One region of the Jeotgalibaca ciconiae genome, then DNA from elsewhere that is predicted to be linked to it. Evidence: riboswitches for the same ligand, from Rfam matches in the RefSeq annotation. Region 1 holds a riboswitch; each other region holds the start of a gene.
The links. Region 1 has a riboswitch for thiamine pyrophosphate ahead of EJN90_RS00085 (3-oxoacyl-ACP reductase). Riboswitches for the same ligand answer to the same signal wherever they lie in the genome.
Positions count from the first base shown of each region.

Region 2: it holds a riboswitch for thiamine pyrophosphate, as region 1 does, so the genes downstream of both, thiT (energy-coupled thiamine transporter ThiT) here and EJN90_RS00085 (3-oxoacyl-ACP reductase) in region 1, are expected to answer to the same signal.
Region 3: it holds a riboswitch for thiamine pyrophosphate, as region 1 does, so the genes downstream of both, thiD (bifunctional hydroxymethylpyrimidine kinase/phosphomethylpyrimidine kinase) here and EJN90_RS00085 (3-oxoacyl-ACP reductase) in region 1, are expected to answer to the same signal.

Region 1 is NZ_CP034465.1:9,776-17,584, reverse strand. It holds gene EJN90_RS00120 (cytidine deaminase) at 1-110, shown strand, start outside; gene EJN90_RS00115 (uracil-DNA glycosylase) at 307-954, opposite strand; gene EJN90_RS00110 (DUF2829 domain-containing protein) at 1,215-1,436, shown strand; gene EJN90_RS00105 (3-oxoacyl-ACP reductase) at 1,436-2,200, shown strand; gene EJN90_RS00100 (QueT transporter family protein) at 2,307-2,816, shown strand; gene EJN90_RS00095 (hypothetical protein) at 2,995-3,432, shown strand; gene EJN90_RS00090 (acyltransferase family protein) at 3,825-4,832, shown strand; TPP riboswitch at 4,913-5,013, shown strand; gene EJN90_RS00085 (3-oxoacyl-ACP reductase) at 5,125-5,883, shown strand; gene EJN90_RS00080 (GntR family transcriptional regulator) at 6,184-6,912, shown strand; gene EJN90_RS00075 (heparinase II/III family protein) at 6,993-7,809, shown strand, end outside.
Region 2 is NZ_CP034465.1:140,926-148,734, forward strand. It holds gene EJN90_RS00705 (threonine/serine exporter family protein) at 1-524, opposite strand, end outside; gene EJN90_RS00710 (NAD-dependent epimerase/dehydratase family protein) at 688-1,479, shown strand; gene EJN90_RS00715 (hypothetical protein) at 1,560-1,877, shown strand; TPP riboswitch at 1,946-2,049, shown strand; gene thiT (energy-coupled thiamine transporter ThiT) at 2,116-2,691, shown strand; tRNA gene EJN90_RS00725 (tRNA-Leu) at 2,932-3,014, shown strand; gene EJN90_RS00730 (SprT family protein) at 3,127-3,582, opposite strand; gene EJN90_RS00735 (type 1 glutamine amidotransferase domain-containing protein) at 3,677-4,195, opposite strand; gene EJN90_RS00740 (DUF421 domain-containing protein) at 4,336-5,004, shown strand; gene EJN90_RS00745 (Tex family protein) at 5,051-7,225, opposite strand; gene EJN90_RS00750 (metallophosphoesterase) at 7,254-7,809, opposite strand, start outside.
Region 3 is NZ_CP034465.1:1,579,508-1,587,316, reverse strand. It holds gene EJN90_RS07530 (histidine phosphatase family protein) at 1-612, shown strand, start outside; gene EJN90_RS07525 (MFS transporter) at 802-1,989, shown strand; gene EJN90_RS07520 (Maf family protein) at 2,065-2,670, opposite strand; gene EJN90_RS07515 (DUF6718 family protein) at 2,671-2,934, opposite strand; gene EJN90_RS07510 (thioredoxin family protein) at 2,951-3,253, opposite strand; gene EJN90_RS07505 (VanZ family protein) at 3,372-3,821, shown strand; TPP riboswitch at 3,909-4,006, shown strand; TPP riboswitch at 4,068-4,167, shown strand; gene thiD (bifunctional hydroxymethylpyrimidine kinase/phosphomethylpyrimidine kinase) at 4,239-5,051, shown strand; gene thiM (hydroxyethylthiazole kinase) at 5,051-5,869, shown strand; gene thiE (thiamine phosphate synthase) at 5,859-6,485, shown strand; gene EJN90_RS07485 (class A sortase) at 6,740-7,426, opposite strand; gene EJN90_RS07480 (YjjG family noncanonical pyrimidine nucleotidase) at 7,589-7,809, shown strand, end outside.

The DNA of each region.
Region 1 (7,809 bases):
ACTGGGGTGAAAATGTAAAAGCGGCAGTAACAAATTCAAATAATAACCTAGAATTTAAAGCATTAAAAGAACTACAACCCTATCATTGGTATAATGCCTATAAATCGTAAAAAACGAATGTCCACTGCTAATGAAAATAGCAGCAGGGCATTCGTTTTTCTTTATAGCTTTGTTATACCGAAAATATCTTAAATTTTATAGACGGCTATTGCAGAGGTAAAAATATTCTTTACACGGGGCTTTCAAGAGAAACATAATGATTCTTAGTAGCTATAAAAATAAAGTGGCCTGCTTTTTTATTAAAAATTACTCACTGCTTTCTTTTTTAATCATTTCAACCAAATGACTCCAATCTGCTGCAATCACTTCTTTTAAAGTCCGGTTATAAAGAATCGCTGCTGGATGATAAATAGGGAGAATGGTGTAACTTTCTTTTGTCTTTTCATAGCGTGCACGATCTTCTGAAATTTCAAAAATTGGCAGATTCAGAATTTGTCCATGATAAGCAGAGATTCTGTATTGATTGCCCAACAGCCGTTTTAATGCAATGTTTCCCATTGGAGCAATGATTTTTGGTTGGATTTCTTGAATTTCAAAATCTAATAATGGAGCAAATGCCATTACTTCACCATTAGTAGGCGTACGGTTTGGATGGCTGGTTATGATCGAACCATTTTTGTCTATTCTTGTTTTGATCCGAAACGGTCGACTTCTAACAGCACTGGTAATATAGAGATCGTTTCGGCTAAGATTTGCCTTATCGAGTTCTGCGTCAAGCTCTTTTCCAGCCTGTCCGCTAAAAGGAACTTTGGTTACGAGTTCTGTGCGGCCAGGAGCTTCACCCACCAACATCGCAATTGCATTTCTAGGACCTTTTCCCGCTAGGAAACCTTCCAGTTGAAATGATTTTGTTTTTTCTTTTACTTCATTCATGAGATGTAACGGATATTCCATCACTATTTTTCTCCTTTCATTCGCATATAACGCATATTGAATCCCAAAGCTTATTTCTATTTATCATATAATTTATATCGGATACTTGGCAACTATTAGGGTTTATCTAACCCATCCATTCAATTTTTGAATGGAATCTTTTCTTTAATGGCTGATAATTATGTTAAGAAGTTCAAATTTTCCCTTGAAGAATGTTATAATACATTTTGTTGACTAGAACACTTATGTGGAAAATATAATCAATAGAAAAGAGGGATTTTATGACGTTTGAAGAAGTTTTACCAAAGTTGAAAAATGGTGAAAAAATTATTCGCAACGGTTGGAGTGGAACGGAAGAGTTTGTTATTTTAGTAAGTAACGATACGTTCGAAGGAATTCCTGTCACACCTTATTTATTAATCAAGACAAGTGACGAAGGATTTTCTAGCTTTGCGCCGGCAGTGTGTGATATTCTGGCGGATGATTGGAAAATTGTTAAATAATGAAGACAATTATTTATTCAGAATTCCATGAGCAGGTTGTCTTTGTGACAGGAGCAGCTTCAGGAATTGGAGCTGCGCAAGCAACTGCTTTTTTGGAACAAGGAGCGAAGGTATTTGCCTTTGATCGTCAGCTTGGAAGTTTACTGGACTTAAAAATGAATTTTCCAGAAAGTTTTGGTTATATGGTTGGGGATGTTCGTAGGCAAGAGGACTTAATCCACGCAGTTGAGCAGTGTAACCAAGCGTTCGGCACGATTAATATCTTGCTGAATACGGCAGGGATTTTAGACGGCTATCGCCCATTGCTGGAAACATCGGAAGAATTGTTTGACAAAATCTTTGAAGTCAATGTAAAAAGCTTTTTCATACTTACAAAAATAGTCCTGCCACAAATGTTAGCAAATAAAAGTGGTGTGGTAATCCCCATGACCTCCATAGCGGGCATGGTGGCTGGCGGTGGTGGCATCGGTTATACCATGAGTAAGCATGCGATTGTTGGTTTTATTAAACAATTAGCTCTTGATTATGCGGACAAAGGAATTCGAGTGAATGGGATTGCGCCAGGAGCAATTGATACGCCGATGAATGCGGCAGATTTTGCAGGCGACGGTGCCATAGCAAAGAAAGTGGCCGAAGAAACACCAGCTAAGCGTTGGGCAAAGCCAGAAGAAGTAGCTTCTCTCACCTTATTTTTAGCAAGTCAACAAGCAAGTTATCTTCAAGGAGATATTATTCCAATCGATGGCGGTTGGATTATTAAATAAGAAAATAAAATAGTGGCATAGCCACACTACGGCACTTCGTAGGGCAGTATGTCCCATCCTTTGGCCGTAGTTATTACCAAGGTAGAACCTTGCAAAGGAGATTATTATGTTAAAAAGCGAAAAAAAGATGGTTGCGAAGATTCGTGCAACTGAACTAACGAAAGTAGCATTGATTACGGCTCTTTACATTGTTATTACCACTGCATTATCTGTCATTAGTTTCGGAAGTGTTCAACTTCGTTTGTCAGAAATGTTCAATTATATGCCTTTATTTAATAAAAGATATATTTGGGCAGTAACTCTTGGCGTAGCAATTGCGAATATGAACTCGCCACTAGGAATCATTGATGTATTAGTAGGCAGTATCTCGACCTTTTTAGTATTGAAGATCACACTATCTATTACGAAAAATATTAAAAGTACACCGATAAAGTTCGTGCTAACAGCATTTATATTTGCCTTTTCAATGTTTACCGTTGCAGGCCAACTAGCCATCGTCAATGATTTACCATTTTTTATTACCTGGATTAGTGTTGGTTTGGGAGAGCTCTTTTCTATGGCAATCGGAGGACTCATTATGTATGGGATAAGCAAAAAAATAGATTTGACAAAATAATCAATCGAAAAGCTAGAATTCTTAACTAAAAGGATTCTAGCTTTTTTTATTGTTTGATAGGGACTTTTATTTAATAATAAGGGATAGAAATTCAGTTATCATTATTAAATCGAGCGCTTTTACGTTATATTTATTTTAGGTCAATAACACAGGGTCGATTTGAGAAGGAGAGAGATGGATGAATGCAGAGACATGGGAAGAAAACATAGAATCTTTCATCAAAGAAATTAATTCTGATATTAGAATCAATCATAATTATATTTATGGGTATACGGATGCGAGTTTGATGGCATCGCTAGCTTATGGCAATTTGTCTGTTTTGGCTATGGAATATTTCATTGTAGTGTTTGCTGGAGACCAACTACTTTTGCTTGACCTCAATATGGGTGGAAGCTTGACAGGAGAGTATGCAGTGATTCCATATTCTGATATTCAATCATTTAAGGTCCGGAAAGGAATATTGCAGTATATTATTACTATAGAGTTAGTAGGAGAGCCTACTCGATTGAAATTTAAATGTAATCGAAAAATGCTGAACGCTCAGATGATGGGAATGGGATGGCAAAAAGAGAATCTGGATTTTATGGCTAGTCAAGGATGGGATGGACTTGCATAATAAAATCAGTATATTTTTATAAGTATAACGTCACACCATATAGGTAGTGGCGTTTTTCATTTGTATTGATTCATTTTTACTAGAAGAATTCATTGATAGATTTAACTTTTTCTAGTAGGCTAGTGAATGGATGAAGGCAATTTGGATGCGTGAGATATGAATCTTTCCATTAGTAGAGCAACTTCAGAACACACAAAAGATATTAGCCGAATCTGTTCATATGGATGATATTGATAAAGGGATCAATGGCAGTTGGAGTGATTGATGGAGCTGGAACGGAACCAGTGGACATTGGAGAAAAATCACCATGTTGGAATGGGAATCCAAAGGGCTAGAATAAGTGAATGATTATTTAATCATTTTTCAATACTGAGATGGAGGACAGCTGAAAAATGATAAGAAAAAACGAGTACCGTTATTTATATCTTGCACAATTTATTAGTTCATTACTGGTTGTGCTTATTCATTGTGGAACAGTAACTGATATATCTGGCCTCCACTTTATGATAAAAAGCATTTTATGTAGAATAGCGGTACCATTCTTTCTTGTGAACAATGCGTTCTTCTACAGAGCTAGGTCAGTTGAGGAGAAGAAGTTGTGGCTTAAAAAAGTCATCAAGATCTATCTTATTTGGTCTATTATTTATTTACCTCTAGGAATTCAGTTCATGAATGAGCAAATCAACTTACCGCTCATATTATATCCAATTGCATTCATACTTGGACTGACTTATACGGGTATTTTTTATCATCTCTGGTATTTTCCAGCTCTCCTATTCTCATTGTTTGTGGTCTCGAAGCTGATAAAGAGATTCGGTTATATGAAATCTTTTATTTTGTTTGGCTCATTGTATATAGTGGGAGCCGCTGAAACGTATTCTTCTTTTATTACACACCCATTACTTTCCAAAATTTTAGACACTTATTTTTCTATCTTTTTGACTACAAGAAATGGCCTTTTTTATAGTTCTATATTTGTTTTAATAGGTTTTTTTATTTCTGATAAGAAAGAATTCTTGCTAGCAAATAGAAAAAAGATGTTTATTGGATTATTCTTTACATTTGTATTGTTGTGCATAGAAGGACGGCTCATTTATTTGAATCAAGGAAGGGACAAGAATTTTCTCATGTTCTTAAGCCCCTTGCTATTTTTTGGTTTTCCTTTACTATTTTCTGTATATAAAAGAAGTCGGTTCGGACAGCTTGGACGATACAGCCAAGCGATTTTTTTCATTCACTTGATTCCTATTGAAATATTCAATCATAGTTTTGAGAATGCTGACGCAATTACACCTTCTTATGGGATCATAAGATTCTTACTGGGTGTATTCGTTTCTGTATTTTTATTGTATTTATTCGAAAAGGTCAAGCCTTTTTTCTATGGGACAATTGAAAATTGAATATAAACAACTAGCAGCTTCATTCTTTACTTGTTTGACCACACTGATTATGTATGGTATTTTTAAATCTAATTGAATAAGTTATCCACTAGGGGTGCGTTATGCTGAGAGAGGCTGTCTGCCTTGACCCTTAGAACCTGATCTAGTTAACACCAGCGTAGGGAAGTGGAATTTACAGAAACTCTTTTTGTTCGTGCGTGTTTTTGTAAACTCTAACTCTTTATCCCGCTATGGTGTAAGGAGTTTTTTGTTTGATGGATACTTTTTCAATCAATCATAAGGGGGAAGAAGAATGTCAGATAATCGAGTTGTACTTGTAACAGGAGCGAGCAGAGGGTTAGGAAGTGAAATTGCAAAGAATTTCGGGCGGAAAGGGTACTTTGTTGTTATCAATTATTTCAATAGTGAAGAAAAAGCAAAAAAAGTTGTCAAAGAGATTGGGGAAGATAAAGCAATCGCGATCCGAGCTGATGTCCGTGATAAAAAACAAGTAAAAACTATGGTTGAAAAAGCAATTGCGAGATTTGGGAGAATTGATGTGGTGGTTAATAACGCATTGATAAATTTCGAATTTAATCCAGTTACCCAAAAAAAGGTAGAAGAATTGACTTGGGAAAACTATACGGAACAATTTGAAGGTTCGATTAAGTCTTCCTTAAATACTGTTCAGGCTGTATTGCCATCTATGAAAGAAAATCAATATGGAAGAATCATTAATATTGGAACAAACTTATTCCAAAATCCAGTCGTTCCTTATCATCAATATACAACAGCTAAAGCTGCTCTTTTAGGTTTTACTAGAAACATGGCAAAAGAACTAGGTTCCCTGGGCATTACAGTCAATATGGTTTCAGGTGGGCTCTTACAGACAACAGATGCAAGTAAAGTCACGACTCCTGAAGTCTTTCAGTTAATTGCTGATTCGTCTCCTTTACAGAAGGTTACTGCTCCAGAAGATGTCGCAGAAGTGGTAGGATTCTTAGGAACCGAAGCAGCACGCGCGATTACTGGACAGAACATAACCGTTGATGGTGGACTGACGATGAATTGAGAGCGAAAACTTTATCGTCTGAATGGGTTCTTGGAGTTAAGATGAAATAATAAAGCTCACTTCTCGTTCAATATCGACTTAAAGATCTTTTTAAGATAAGTAGAAGAAACTCAGATTTCGTTAATCTGGGTTTTTTTCTTTACATTGATGTTTTGTTATATTCTAACTAGCAAAATATTCCAAATAATGTAAAATAATATTAGGTATTTATTATGAAACCATTTCCAAGAGTCTGAAAAGTCCGACAATGAATATCAAACTCTTTATTTTTAAAAAAAGAAATAGATGAGGAGAGTAACTATGGTGTCAAAGTATCAGATGATAAAAGAAGATATTATCAAAGAGATTAATGAGGGTGTTTTTTTACCAGGAGATAAAATTTATTCAGAAGCAGATTTAAAAAAGAAATACAATGTTAGTAATACCACTGTAGTCAAGGCGTTGAATAACTTAGTAAGCGAGGGTTATTTAATTCGTCGTCAAGGATATGGAACTTTTGTCCGTAGAAACTTAATAAACCGTAAAGTGCTATTTAGCGAAACTTCGCCTGTATCTTCCATGAAAGGGAAAGTGGTTGAACGTACCGAAACACATATCAGTGAATCATTTAAAGATAAGGAGATTGCAAAAAAACTCGGAGATTTACAAGGAGAAGAGAATATCATTAAAATCATTCAAGTTGCCTATGTCAACGACATACCATGGAAGATTCAAAATCGTTATTTATTAGAAAGGAAAATACCTGAAACAGGAATTGAAAATATTAAACATGGTGCGAGCGTGACGAAAGAAATATCTGGGAATTATAATATTCATGCCGAGATGTCGGTTAATATCGTGCGTTTCGAGCCGACATCCAAAGAACTGAAAATTGTAGAGAATTATTTGAAGGAGCAAACAAGAGAAGAGGAAGACCTTGTTTTTTTTGATATTCAAAAAATTACGACTAGTTTAAATGGAGAAATATTAGAATATACTAGGAGCTTCATTGATCCCCATTACTATTCCATTCAAATAACTACAGAGTAGAAAATACTATTTTTTTAACGAAACTTAACGTTATAACCCTTTAAGTAAATTCTTCCAAAAATGTAAGGAGTGATTTTATTGTGGATATTTTACAGATTATTCATTATAAAAAATGTTTTTTTAGTAAAGATTGGATAAGGAATTCTTATCGATCCAACTTAAAAGAGATTGAGAACATAAAGGAAAGAGTTGATTATTTAATGAATGATCAAATTATTTTTTCAGATGCTCTCGATATGGAAGCTTGTAATATTCCCTATTCAATCTCAAAATATAAATGGAATGATTATCCAGAAGATGATGTGGAATGGACTTATATGTTGAACCGCCAAGGGTTTATGGTAGATTTAGCCATTACGTATGCTTTAACTCAAAAATCAATATACTTTAAAAAATGGAAACAATTACTATCCTTATTTATCAAAGAAAATGGAGTTCCGAATGCATCAAATAATAATTCATGGAGACCGATTGATTCAGGTATTCGATTAATGAATTGGTTGAAAAGTCTCACGTATTTACCTATAGAAAAACTAACAAATGAAGAGTTGGAATTAATTGATGAATCAATGATGATTCATATTCAATTTTTAAAGAACTCCTATATTGATAAGTATCGTTTAAGCAACTGGGGTGTCTTGGCATTGAGCGGAATTGCAGTATACGACTTATTCTTCCCTGAGAAGATAAAAAGCAGTCTCATGGATTGGGTATGGGTGCAGTTAGAAAATCAAATTGATCTTCAATTTTATTCGGATGGCGTTCACTGGGAACAAAGTCCACTATATCATCATGAAGTGATTTCAAGCCTTGCTTATATTCTACAAGTTTCTGAATGTTTAAAGAGAACTTTACCAATTAATCTTCGAGCTAAATTGGAACAACCGATGAAATCTT
Region 2 (7,809 bases), 130 kb from region 1:
AAACTAGCCACCATATCTAAAATAAATGGTCTGACCATCCATCGTCTCCCATAATGAGTAATAAGAGTCACTGTGGCAGATATAGGTAAAAGAAAGATAAAATCAATCCATTTCCCACCATACATAATTAAAATCATCTGAATAAAGCTAAATATCGCCAAGTTTTTTCGAAAAGCATCGTATTGAATTTCATCGATATTCTGTAAGAATGAATAGGCTTCTTGTATCGTAATAATCCCTTCAGTAAACCTTCGAGAAACATCATTAACTTTCGTTATCTTATTCAGATTTGTGGTACGGTTCGATATACGTTTCACAACTGTAATGGCATCCATATTCGGACTATCCAACGTTGCAATCAGTCCCGTCGTAATCGCGATTGCATCAATCATCTCTAAATTTGTTTTTTTCAAAATCCGAGTGACGGTCTCTTCAACTCGATAGGTTTCTGCGTTGCTTTCTAGCATGATTTTCCCTGCAAGTACAGCAGTGTCCATATATAATTCATAATCCATTTCAGGCATCGAATCATCTCCTTTCATGGTCTGTTTCTTTTCATTTTCAGTATAGCGTATTCTAACATTACTTTCCTTAGTTTCATTCGATTATTCCCAAATGTTATCTTTTGACTTTTATTAAAAAGAAGCATACCTTTACTTTAAGTGAAAAATATAAGGAGGGTTCAATATGTCAAACATTTTAATTACGGGTGCTTCTGGAAATATAGGAACAGTCTTAACAGAACATTTAAAGAAAAATCATTCCCTCACATTAGTGGATGTAGATTTTTCTGATTTTTTTGATTTTTTAAAAGAAGGAACTGAGATAAAAGAAATTGATTTAACTGATCCTGAAAATGTAAACGGATTATTCGAGGGAATCGACTATGTTATTCATTTAGCTGGCGATCCCCGTCCTGATGCTGACTTCTATGGTTCACTTTTAGATTTAAATTATAAAGTTCCCCACAATATTTTCAAAGAAGCTGTTAAAGAAGATACATCTGTAAAGAGAGTCATTTTCGCGAGCTCGGTTCATGCTATTGGAGGGTATCCTCCCAATGTTCAAGTGAAAACAACCGATTATCCTCACCCAGCTGACTTATATGGCGTTTCAAAAGTCTACATGGAGGCTCTTGCAAGCTATCATTCTTACAAGTATGGGCAGGAATTTATCGGCATTCGTATTGGCGGATTCGACAGCGACATCACTCCAGGAACTGCTGATGCAGACGGGCTAGCGACTCATTTATCTAAACGGGATATGTGTCATCTGATTGATTGTTGTTTGACAGCAGACTTGAAACAACCATTTTTACTTGTTAATGGCGTTTCGAACAACCGATTCCCTCGCATGGATATTTCCCAAGCCTATTTTGATATCGGTTATTCTCCTCAAGATGATGCATTTGAAATGCAAGGAGACGGCGAATACGATTTTCATGAAGAGGATGATATTGAAGTGGATCCTAAAAAATAATCCCTTTTACAAAGATTCACAAAAAATGATATTCCTGCTATGATAAATGTGAATTCTTACAAAGAAAGGACTACATTTACATGGCAAAACGTAAAGGAAGGCAAATACAACGGAAAAATATACAAGTGAAAGCTCCGAAACTTTATGATTCTTTAGGGAAGGAAAAGGAAATCATCTCGCAAGAGGAACAAGAAGCAACTTATGAAAATACTTTTCTTTTCACCATAATCGGAATGTTCGTCGGAATGCTGATTGGATATTTCTTAGATAATATGGCGCTCGGATTTGGAATAGGTATTTTAATTGGGGGTATGATTGATTCCATTTTAAATACAGCACGAAAGAAAAAATTCGAAGCTGAACTAGCTCCAAATCAAGAAACCAGCAAAAAAAACTGATACAGATTGCTTCAAAGTGTTGCATTGAGAAACCGCTTATGCTAAAGTATTGGTAACTGAATAGAACACTTATCACAAAGGGGTGCCTTTACTGGCTGAGACTGAATGAAAATTCTAACCCTTCGAACCTGACTTCGTTAATACGAGCGTAGGGATTGTGTGAGTAAAGAACACGTAATGTATTCTTCTCCTTTGTAGTAGGTCTGTTCCATTCTACAATAAAGGAGGAGATTTTTTTATGTCAAAAAATTTAAACATCTGGATTGAAGGTACCATTATGGCAGCGTTGGCGACGGCATTATCATTTGTTCCGTTGGATATAGGGCCAAGTTTTTCTATAACAGTTGGCCAGCCTGTTTTAATTTTATACAGCTTACGTCGAGGATTTGGCCCTGGGCTCGTGGCTAGCTTTCTATGGGGAGTTTTGCATATCTTTGTAGGAAATGCGGACATCCTTACCCCTCTTCAAGGATTCATTGAATACTTTGTTGCTTTTGGCTTTTCTGGTTTTGCTGGTTTATGGGCAAATAAAACCCAAGTTGCTATTAAAGAAAAGAACTGGGGTCTTTCTGTTGTGTACATTACAATAGCTTCCATTGTAGGAGTAATTGCTCGTTATTTTTGGCACACGATTGCCGGATACTATTTCTGGGGTCAATACGCTCCTGAAGGGTGGAGTGCATGGTTCTACTCCATTGTACTGAACGGAGCTAGTGCTCTTGCTACCGGAATCTTTACAATCGTCGTCCTAGTAATTATTTACCGAACAACTCCACAGCTTTATACATCGATAAATAAAAAACTTGGGTATTGATTGCTCGTAAATAAAAATAAGGACTCTCAACTATAAATTAGTTTGAGATCCTTATTTTTTTACATCTTGGCATTGTCAATTTCCCATTCTTGGTAGTGTTTTTATCCTAACTTTTCTAAAAAACAGCCTCGAAAATCAACAGATTTTTTCAAATCGGAAACAACTGCTATAATATTCTTTATATTCGCTGAGCGGTATTGACAGAAATCATTTCCAGTTCTATACTAAAGTAGTTGTTGCGCGGTCATGGCGGAATGGCAGACGCGCCAGCTTGAGGGGCTGGTGGGGGCAACCCCGTGGAGGTTCAAGTCCTCTTGGCCGCATTGGTATAACAAATTTTTAGAACTTCTCTTTTTGAGAGGCTCTTTTTTTTATCCACTTTCCTAAGTGATTTCCTTATATTTTATCGTATTTTCTTCCGACTAGTCATCATTTTCATTCATTGCCAATCAGCCCCAGCTTTCCTTTACATTTTCCACACACATACCTCTTTGTATCAATCTTTCTTTTTCTTATGTATTTTTGCTGGCAATTTTTACAAAGATATACTTTGTTCTTTTGTATTTCAGATTCATTTTGAAGGTTTTTTACATAGCGGGCGCCGCCTGTTCTCGCCAATAATTCTTTAAAATCTCCGTCACGATGGCGGTAACCTTTCCCCATAATATGAAGATGATAATGACATAGTTCATGTTTAATAACAGCAATCAGTTCTTCCATTCCATATTGGAGAAGTACTCGTGGATTAAATTCCAAATGATGGGTTTGTAATAAATATCTTCCGCCAGTTGTACGAAGGCGTCTATTGAAAGAAGCTGTATGGTTAAACGATTGTTCGAAGAATTCTAAAGAAATATCTTCTACCAAAGATTGTAATTCTTTTTGGTTCACATATATTCCCCTTTCTTGTTCCATTTAATTTAGCAAACAAACTAAGAATCTTCAACCACATTTAAATGGCTGAAGATTCTTAGTTTCTTAACGTTTATTTTTCTAACGCTTCTACAATCGCTTTATTAAAAACTGGCAAGTCATCAGGTGTTCTACTTGTTATCAAACCACTTTCATCTATAACAAGCTCGCTGTCTTCCCATTTCGCACCGGCATTTATTAAATCAATACCGACTTGCTTAACAGATGTCATTTTCTTCCCTTCAACTATTTTTGCATTAATCATTAGCTGCGGTCCGTGACAAATGGTAAAGATAGGTTTTTTCTCTTGATCAAAGTGTCGTACAAATTCTAGAAAGCGATCGTCCGCCCTTAGTTTGTCCGGTGAAAACCCACCAGGAATTAAGAGTGCGTCATATTCTTCCGGTTTCGTATCGTCAATTCCTTTGTCAATGGTAACTTCTGCATCACCTTGTTTTCCTTTTACAACATTTCCAGCTTCTTTTTCGATTGTAACTAACTCATGGCCAGCTTTTTTCAACTCTTCTGCAGGAGATGTGTATTCTGAATCTTCAAATAAATCAGTAAGTAACACTGCAATTTTTTTACTCATTAACGATTTCTCCTTTCATTTGCTACTTATAGTGTAACAAAAGATAAAATCGAGACCAAATAAAACGATTTCCCCATTTTCTTCGCTTTTCTTCTTATCTTAATTTACAATTAAATTAATAGAGAAAGGTAGGGAATGCTATGTTTATTGGTATCGCAAGTAAGTTAATTATCGGTTTTTTTGCATTAATGATTGTCATGCGAGCTATTGGCAAAAAAGCTCTTTCAGAAATAACCCCCTTTGATATTATCTACTCCTTTGTTCTTGGAGGAATTGTAGAAGAATCTATCTACGATGATCAGATCCATGCTCTTCATATGCTCTTTGCATTTCTTGTGTGGGGAGTCATTATTTATATAGTGGAATCACTTCTACAAAGAAGAGACTCCCTAACCAGAAAAATGAAGGGTCGCTCTTCCGTGCTCATTTTCAATGGCGAATTGAATATGAAAGAAATAAAAGATAACCACATTGAAATGGAACAATTACGAAGTATGTTGCGAACGCAAAATTGTTTCTCTTTAAAAGAAGTACAATATGCGGTCATGGAAATCAATGGACAAGTTTCAGTCATGAAAAAAGATGAACAACACCCTATCTTCAGTTACTTGCTGATTGACGAAGGTGTTATTGAAAAAAAGACACTTATAAGCATCGGGAAAGACATAAAATGGCTATATGAAGAAATCGCTAAATTAAATCACCTTTCCACTGAAGATATCGTTTATGCAGAATGGTCTAATGAAGAGGGATTTTATATAAAAACATATGAAGACTCCATTGAAGAGCAATATGAAATTGACGGCTAAAAAAGAAAGCTTCTCTCTATTTTCAATCAAAGAGAAGCTTTCTTTTCTACTCTGGTAACATTGTTAACGCAATACGCCCTTTATTTAAATCAACACTTTCAATCCAAACTTTAACAATGTCTCCTACACCCACAACATCTGATGGGTGTTTTACAAATTTATTACTTAATTTGGAAATATGAACGAGGCCATCTTGTTTTACCCCAATGTCAACGAATGCTCCAAAATCTACTACATTCCGAACTGTTCCTTCTAATTCCATTCCTTCTTTTAAATCTTCCATCGACAATACATCTTGTCGCAAAATCGGTTGGGCAATCTCTTCACGTAAATCTCTACCAGGTTTGGTTAAACCTTCAATGATATCTTGGAGAGTTTCTCTTCCTAAGCCAGTTTCTTGCATAATGAATGATTTATTTAAATTAGCTAACTCTTCGCGAGCTCTATCTGTTCCAACATCTTTTAACCCTAATCCTGCTAATTCCAATACTTGTTTTGCTTCTTTATAAGTCTCTGGATGAATATCGGTATTATCTAAGATATTTTTTGCATCAATAATCCGTAAGAATCCTGCTGCTTGTTGGAAAGCTTTTGGTCCCAAACGAGGAACTTTTTTCAATTGCGGTCGTCCAGTGAACGCTCCATTTTCTTCTCTAAATAAAACAATATTTGTCGCGATGGTTTTGTTTAGACCAGATATATGTTGCAGCAAGGGTGCACTTGCTGTATTTAAATTTACTCCTACTTGGTTTACTGCTGTTTCCACTACAAAATCGAGTCGTTCTGTCAAACGCTTTTGAGATACGTCATGTTGGTATTGCCCTACTCCAACCGATTTCGGATCAATCTTAACCAATTCAGCTAAAGGATCTTGCAGACGTCTTGCGATGCTTACCGCACTTCTTTCTTCTACCTGGAAATCAGGAAATTCTTGACGTGCAATGTCGCTCGCTGAATAAACAGAGGCTCCTGCCTCATTTACAATTACATAATAAACCGTGCGCTCCAGCTGTTTGATTTGTTCTGAAACAAATAATTCCGACTCTCGGCTTGCTGTCCCGTTTCCAATTGCGACCATTTCTACTTGATAGTCTTCAATTAATTTTCGTAATTGCGGAGCCGCAGCTTCCCTTTTACTGCTTGAAGCAGGTTTGTGTGGATAAATAACATCTTTGGCAAGTACTTTCCCTGTTTCATCTACAATGGCTAATTTACAGCCTGTTCGGTAAGCCGGGTCAAAGCCCATCACAACTTTCCCTTTCATAGGTGGTTGTAGTAATAAATTACGCAGATTTTCACCAAACACATTAATTGCTTGTTCTTCAGCAACCTCCGTGAGTTCATTGCGAATTTCTCGTTCAATAGCCGGACCAATAAAACGATCATAGCTATCTACGGTTGCTTGTTTAACATAAGCAGTGGCTATACTATCATTTGATTGAATCATATTCTTATTTAAGAAGTCGTAGATTTTTTTAACGTCGACATCTAGAACTACTTTTAAAATACCTGTTTTTTCACCACGATTAATAGCTAACATTCTGTGAGGTTGAATTGATTTTACAGGTTGTGAAAAATCATAATACATTTCATAAACGCTTTTTTCATCTTTTTCTTGATTCTTCACAGTACTAATAATGGTTCCAAATTTCCTTGTAAATGAACGGATTTTTTCGCGGAATTCTGGTTCATCTCCCACAAACTCTGCAATAATCTCATGAGCTCCTTGTAGGACCTCTTCTATTGTCTGAATTTCCATCTCTTCTGACAAGAATTCTTGTGCTTTTTCCTCTACAGAACCTTCCAATGGGAAAGATAACAACCATTTTGCAAAAGGCTCCAGTCCTTTTTCACGAGCAATTGCAGCTTTTGTCCGTTTCTTCTGTTTATAGGGGCGATATAAATCTTCCACTTGCTGCATCTTTTGAGCAGCGCGTATTTCTTTTTGTAAATCTGGTGTTAATTTATCTTGTGATTCAATTGAACGAATCACTTCTTCTTTTCTCGTTTCTAAATTTAAAATGTATTGATTCCGTTCCTCAATTTCACGTATTTGAACTTCATCTAAAGAACCTGTCATCTCTTTTCGATACCGTGCAATAAAAGGTACGGTATTCCCTTCTTCCAATAAACCTAATACTGCATCTATTTGTTTGGGTTTGTACTGTGACAGTTCCTTTCTTAATAAAAGCGTAACTGTTTCACTTGTAATATCTGACATCTGACTACAACTTCCTTTCAATCTAAAACTATTGATAAGTTTTAGTGATTACCTCTTTGTCATTCTTTTTTTGTACTCCATAGTGATGAATCATTCCATTTTTATCGAAAACAAGACCATGAAGAATTCCTCCAAAAACAGCTCCACCATCGATGCCAATTTTATTGTCATCTTCCCAAATTTGAAAATTCTTCATATCACCGTGCAGGAGATTTGTCGGTGTATGACCAAAGATAATTGTTTTTCCAGTTCGATTTCTTCCATTATGAAATGGCTCTCGTATCCAAATAAAGTCATATGAAGAAGTATTTAACCAACTTTCTTTGGTCAAATTAACTCCCGCGTGTACAAAAAGATAAGCATACCATTCATAATAATTGGGTAAGTTTGTTAAAAACGACTTTAACCACGGGGCTTTTTCTTGGATCTGTTTCGCCATCTGTTCTGGCTGCAGCTTACTTAAATCTGTCTCACTTAAAAAACTTTCAATGGTTTTTAAACCACCGTTCAAAAAATAATTAGCTGCATATTCATCGGGTTTGTTCAAAAAATTTAAGAGTATTTGTTCGTGGTTTCCAGTTATA
Region 3 (7,809 bases), 1.4 Mb from region 1:
TTTGTTCGTCACGGTCAAACAGAATTGAATGCAGCAGATCATGTTCAAGGAGGTGATATCGATTCTCCTTTACTTGAACAGAGTAAAGAAGATGCCATCAAGACAGGAAAATATTTAAGCGATAAAGCTATTTCTCATATCATTAGCAGCCCTCAGTTACGAGCGCTGCATACAGCTCGTTTAATTCGAAGCCAATTTAAGCAAGCCATTCCATTAGAAGAAGATTCATTGTTAAAAGAATTTGGTTATGGGAAATGGGAAGGGTTATATATCCCAGATTTAGCAGAAAAGTATCAAGAAATCTTTTATCATTTAAGAAATGAACCACACCTCTATGATCCCTCTTCTTTTGAAGGAGAGACATACACAAGTTTGATTACAAGAGGAACAAAATCGATCCTACACCATGCTAAAAAATATCCAGATTCTGATTTACTATTTGTCGGCCACAGCATTACCTTAACATCAACAGTATTATCACTAGCAGGATATGATCTAAAAGATATCCGTTCTCAAACTCCCATGGCAAATACAAGCATTACTCGTTTAATCAGAGATGGCGATACATTTTCATTGGATTCATGGAATTATATCGACCATTTAAACGAATAAAACAAAATAAAAGTCACTGACTGACCTATAGTAAGGGAATCAGTGACTTTTATTCATTTAAGTAAGAAACATAATCCAGCTCTTCTTTCTTTTAATACTATTGAAGAAAAACGCTTTGTATCGTATAATAGAAGTTGTTTCTTATAAAGAAACTGCATTTCTTATTTATAAAAAAATGGAGGAATAACTTTGAAAAATGAATCATTTTATACACGTTTGAATGCTGACGAGAAATATATCATGAAATGCGTTTATTATGTATTCGCTGTAAACGGTTTATACGGAATGATTATGGGCTCCCTTTTACCTTACATCAGTGAAGCTTATAATTTAAGTGACACAGTAAGTGGTTCCTTGTTATCTTCTCACTATGTTGGAAATTTACTAGCTAGTTTCATTGCTGGAATTCTCCCTATTTATTTGGGCAGAAAAAAAGCCATTATCTTTTTAAGTAGTTTTGTAACAGCTGGATTTTTACTGATGATTACGACCGGAAATCCCTTCTTACTTATCCTGTCTTTCTTCTTTACAGGTTTGAGTCGTGGAAGTATTTCAAACTTTAACAACTCCATTGTAAATGAAATTTCTAATAGTAGTTCTGCAGCTTTGAGTTTCTTGCATAGTATTTTTGCAATTGGTGCTTTGTTGGCTCCTTACTTAGTCATTGGAGCTGTTCACCTAATCGGCGTAAATGGCTGGCGTCTAGCTGGGGTGGTTATTATTATTCTTACAGCACTCTCTATCTTCTTTTTCTCCCGCATGAAAATGCCTGAAGAACCTGTTGAAAGAAAGAAAAAAGTAGTTTCCTATGATTTTATGAAGAAAAAGACTTTCTGGATTTTAGCTGGTACGCTATTTTTCTATCTTTGTGGGGAATCAACCATTAATGGCTGGCTTGTTAAATATTTTGTGGATTCGGGAATTCTCACGATTGGGTACTCTCAATTCTTGGCATCCCTCTTGTGGGTTGGTGTATTGCTAGGGCGTTTAGCAGTTTCCGCTATAGGTGATCGTTTTCCAAGAATCTACGTACTATATGCTTTAACATTAACAACTACCCTATTCTTCGTTGTTTTATTAGCTTCAAGAAATCAAATGATGATTACATTTGCTATTCTCGGGCTTGGGCTTTCTATGGCGGGTATTTATCCAACTACGATTGCAGCTACCGGTGGATTTATCAAAGATTACCCCATGGCTATGGGAATTTTACTGGTATTAGGTGGTATCGGATCCATTGTGATGCCAACAATAACGGGAGCTTTATCTGATCAATTCGGAATTTTCTATGGAATGGCAGCAATCGGAGTAGCTCTAGGCCTTATGATTCTTTGTGTTTTTCTATATGACCGCGACCAAAAAGCCAAAGCTTCTTGAGTCAAAAACTTCTATACATACTTTTCAAAAAGAAGCCAAAGCGCGCTACTCATCACGCTCTTTGGCTTCTTTTTCTTACTCAAATTCATAAAGCGCTCGGTTTACATAAGAGATTGGCAATCCAACAATATTAGGATAATCACCAGAAATCTCTTTGACCCATAAACTAGGCATCTCTTGGATACCATACGCTCCTGCTTTATCCATGGGATTTCCCGTTTTAATATAATCAAAAACTTCTTGTTCCATCTGTTTGTTCCAATCCCAAAACGTCACTTTGCTTTCGACTGAAAAAGTTATTTCCTTTTCCGAGTTTTTGATACTCACTCCCGTAACAACGGAATGAGTTTTCCCTGCGTAGGAACGAAGCATTTCATATGCTTGTGATTCATCGAGAGGTTTACCTAAAATACGGTTTTCATGCACGACCACTGTATCGGCTCCAATGACAATACTCATCGGTTGTTTTTTGAAAATTACACGGGCTTTCTCAGCTGCCAACATTTCTACTAAACGACTTGCAGTTAGAAGAAAAGGCTCTTCGTTGTTCGTTTTTAGTATTTGCTTCTCGATGGACTTTTCATCAATATCCGCTGAAATAACAGAAAAATCGCTGACACAAAGTGATAACCATTCTTTGCGGCGCGGAGATTGGCTGGCTAAAACAATCGATTGCTTCATTCACTTTTTCTCCCGGCTCGTTTTTTCTTTTAAAGCTTTTTCAAAATCCTGTTTATTTTCTTCTAGCTGAAAAGGTGCGTATTCTGGCCATGCCTCATCCAACTCTAACTCATCTTCTTTGCTTATAATCAGAAATTCGGCATTTCGCTTAAACATTCCTTCTAGTTCAGGAATATAGGATAGAAAATCCGATACCTGCTCCAATAAAATCGCTGCACTGCCTTTCTTCTTAAATGTTTTCGCAACTAAATATTTCTTTGTCATAAATCCTCCACTTATTTTAATAATTTGTAACGATTTGTCTTAATTGATGTTCTAATTCACCCATAACTACAAAACGAGCTTTGCGTATCATTTCTTTTCCATTTACGAAAAGAAGGATAGCAGGGACCGTAAATACACTGAATTCACCGGCTACAGTAGGAATTTGATCAGCGTCTGCTTTTATCATTTGAATTTCAGGAAAATCTGCTAAAAGATTTTGCACTTGCGGAAGCACGGCATGGCAGACACTACAATTAATACGGGAAATATAAACAAGCGCAAAATGATGGTTCTTTATAAAACTTTGTACTTCTTCCATTGTTTTTGCTTCTTTATAGGATATCATTTTGCATTCACTTTCCTTTCCAATATTCTACTCTTCCATTATAACATGATATATAATAGGAGAGATGACAGTTTCTAAAGGAGTAATCATAATGCAACTGAAAAAATGGTTTAGCTGGGGAATGGTTATTGCTTGGATGGCAGTAATTTTTTCTTTTTCTGCTCAACAAGCTACCGATTCTGGAAATTTGAGCGGAAGTATTTTAATTTTTATCATGAAAGTCATAAATTTTCTCTTACCTACTATCGAAGTTAATCAGTCCTTTCTTCATCTCCTGATTCGTAAAGGCGCCCATTTTAGTGTGTATCTCATTCTTGGAATCTTAACATCTAATGCCTTACGTCTAAATGGAGTGTCCGGCATAAAACAATTTGGTTTTTCTTTACTTATTTGTGCACTTTACGCTATGAGTGATGAATTTCATCAATCTTTTGTACCTGGCCGCGGCCCAAGTTTACAAGATGTCCTGATTGATAGTTCTGGAGCAACTGTTGGAATTCTTCTTTACCAAGCTTTTACTCAAAAATTTAAACGTTTATAAAGCCTTATTATCTCTTGCTTACTACCCTTTCGCTTAAAGAATCAATAAGCCGATTGATAAAAGCAATAGAGTACGTTACTATGTAGATAATATATGCAGGGGGACGCTTAGCGTTGAGAAGGTTAAAACCTGACCCTTTGAACCTGTTGGTTAAGACCGACGTAGGGAGCAGTCAAACTACGATATTGTTTGAAGTCTTCCTTTTTTAGGGAAGACTTTTTCTATTTTTATACAACAATTGAATCGAGTATGTTGCGGGGGGACGTTTCGGCGTTGAGAAGGTTAAAACCTGACCCTTTGAACCTGTTGGTTAAGACCGACGTAGGGAAGCAAGTCATCCAAGGGATTATTAGGGGTGCTTTCTTTCAGAAAGCGCTCCTTTTGCGTATATGACCAAAAAATATCGGAGGTTATATCATGAAGAAAGTATTAAGTATTGCTGGATCAGATTGTAGCGGAGGAGCTGGTATTCAGGCTGATTTAAAAACGTTCTCTGCGCATGGCGTTTTTGGAATGTCTGTCATTACCTCAGTGGTTGCTGAGAACACCTTTCGTGTAATTGAAACACAAGATGTAAAACCAGACATCATTGAGAAACAGATTGAGGCTGTATTTGAAGACCTTCCGCCCGAAGCAGTTAAAATTGGGATGCTGGCTTGTCGAGAAGGCATGCTGGCAGTTGCGAAAAAATTAAAAGAATGGCAGCCGTCGAATATCGTCATCGATCCTGTTATGTATGCTAAAAACGGGGCTGCATTAATGGATCCAGATTCCATCGATACATTGATTGCCGATGTAATCCCACTAGCAGATATGGTGACTCCTAATATTCCTGAAGCAGAAAAAATGGCGGGTTTTGAAATCCGCAATGAAGAAGATATCAAAAAAGCTGCCGAAATTATTCACGAAATGGGATGTCAATCTGTATTAATGAAAGGCGGACACAGCGAAAATACAAACGAAGCGACTGATATTCTATTTGATGGTACTGATTTTTACTATTTCAGTTCACCAAGAATTCAAACAAAAAACACTCACGGGACAGGTTGTACTTACTCTTCGGCGATTGCGGCCAACCTTGCCAATGGCCTGCCTGTCCAAAAAGCCGTTGAGCAAGCAAAAGCGTATATCACTACTGCCATTACTCATTCTTTGGACATTGGAAAAGGTAATGGTCCAACCCATCATTTCTATGATGTATATAAAAATGGATTACAGGAGGCACTATAATGGTAGAAAAATATATGCAACTAATTAATCAAGTACGGGAACAAAGTCCATTGGTTCATCACATAACCAATTACGTGACAGTAAACGATTGTGCCAATATTACACTTGCGATTGGAGCATCTCCCATCATGGCTGATGCTTTAGAAGAAGCCGCAGAAATTACTCAAATCGCTTCAGGATTAGTGTTGAACATGGGAACCCTCAATAAAAGGACCGTAGCATCCATGATTGAATCCGGAAAAATGGCAAATAAAATAGGTATTCCCGTTATCCTGGATCCAGTAGGTGCAGGCGCTTCTTCTTTTCGGAATGAAACGGCCGCTAAACTTCTAAAAGAAATAAAAGTTAATGTTCTTCGTGGAAATATTTCCGAGATTAAATTCCTAGCTGGCTTAGATTCGGAAACAAAAGGAGTCGATGCTTCAGAAAATGATTGGACAAATTCTACAGATGCTCAAAAAATAGCTCAGGATTTAGCTATTCGACTGGATTGTATTGTAGCAATTACTGGGAAAGTTGACTTTGTCTCAGATGGTAATCGAACCGTCGCTATCGAAAATGGTCATTCCATGTTATCCCAGCTTACTGGAACAGGTTGCATGTGTTCTTCTCTTATTGGCTCTTACTGTGGTGCAGCAGCCGAAAAAACATTTGAAGCAACTGTTACAGCTTTAGTAACCATGGGAGTTGCAGGCGAACTTTCTTTTGAGAAAGCTGGGGAAGTAGGAAATGGCAGCTTCCGAGTATCGTTGCAAGACGCAATCAGTAAAATGAATGAGGAAATGTTAACAAGGAGAGCACTGTTTTATGAAATCTAATATTGATTACAGTTTATATGTCATAACAAACCAACAAGCGATGTCTTCCGAGACAGTTGAGGAGTCCGTTAAACAAGCCATTTTAGGTGGATGTACCATTGTTCAACTACGTGAAAAAGAACTTTCTTCTGGTGACTTTTATGATGTAGCCGTTAGGGTACGGAAAGTCACTTCTGAATTAGGTGTTCCTTTCATTATCAATGACCGAGTCGACATCGCTCTTTCTGCTGATGCAGATGGGGTCCATGTCGGCCAAAGTGATCTCCCGGCCGATGTCGTACGACAGCTGATTGGTCCTGAAAAAATCATGGGCGTGTCGGCTAGCAATTTGGAAGAAGCATTAACTGCTGTAGAAATGGGCGCAGATTATCTAGGTGTAGGGGCTATATTTCCTACCAATACCAAAAACGATGCTCAGTATACTTCGTTAGAAGAACTACAAGAAATTTGTGAGGCAGTACCCATTCCCGTTGTAGCAATTGGCGGAATCGATAAAAAAACAATTCCCGCTTTACAAAATATTCCAATTAAAGGGATAGCCGTTGTTTCAGCAATTGTAAGTCGTCCCGATGTGTCTCTAGCAGCTCAAGAATTGAAAGAACAATTCATCAGATAAGGCCAGTTTATTATATTTGAAGAATCCTAGATTTTATCAGGGAAAACCGAGCATTTAAATACAAACTTTCCTTGATATATGTTCGTTATCAAGGAAAGAAGGCTGTAAGAACCGAGACTTTAGCTGATAAGCTGTTTTTATCAAGGAAAGTGCACATATTAATGGATGCTTTTGTCTGATAAACCCCAAAAAAGGAAATCCGTAACAAAAAATCGTCGAAGGAATACTATTTCCTTCGACGATTTTTTCTATTTTTAAGAATCCATTCCCAATGCAGCAATCATTTCATCTGTCGCATTTTCAATCGCCACTTCTTCTACTAAGTCTCCTTGGCTAACCCATCGCATGGTTAAATCAAGGCTGCAAGTAATCAATGTAATCATTTTTCTATCAGGAATTTCTTCTATTAAATCTACCCGATCAGGTGTTACCATTTTCAAATAATTCATTTCATATACATAAACTTTTTTCAAATCAGTTATGTACACTAAATCTCCTATGGATGTATTGGGAATATCGCTAAATAAAATACCTGTTCGTGCATAATTATGTCCGGCTAAAGAATAATTTCCTGTTCCCATCTTTTGGTCAGGAGTCATAGTTCCTACTCCCGCCACAAGATTGCTTTCCGAAAGACCTTTTAAAATCGGTAATTGAAGTTGAATCGATGGAATTCCTAAACCGCCGATCACCGGTAGATTATCTCTCGATTGATATCCCGCAAGTATATGTTCGAAATTTAAGTTAGTAGTTTGATCAAAATCAAACTCTCCTTCTACTTCTTCATTCTTTTGGACTTCTTCAACAGTCACTGAGGTGAATTGATTATCATTCGTCATTTTTTTTATTAAAAAGCTTTCGAAATATCCCCTCATTAGAAAAACTACTCCCACTATAATCAACAAAATTGCAAAAACATTTATCCATTTACGAGATTTCATTACATCCTCCGCCTTACTTATACATGCTTGAACGGATCTCAGAAGATCCCTTTTTTGAATAGCTGCACCGATTTTCATTTCTAATTAAAATAATACCACAACAAAAGGACAGTTTGATGATAGAATAGAGAAAATGCTTCATAGAAAATTCGGGAGGTACATATGAAATATAAAACTTTGCTTTTTGACATAGATGATACCCTGCTTGACTTTAAAGCAGCTGAAAAATATGCGTTTACAAAATTATTAGAAAAAATGGATGTGGAACCATCTGAGGACGCGATTCTCAAATATTCGGAAATAAATCTTGGTCTCTGGGAACAATTTGAAAAAGGACAGATTGAGCGAAATATTTTACTTGGGAAACGTTTTGAAGATTTTTT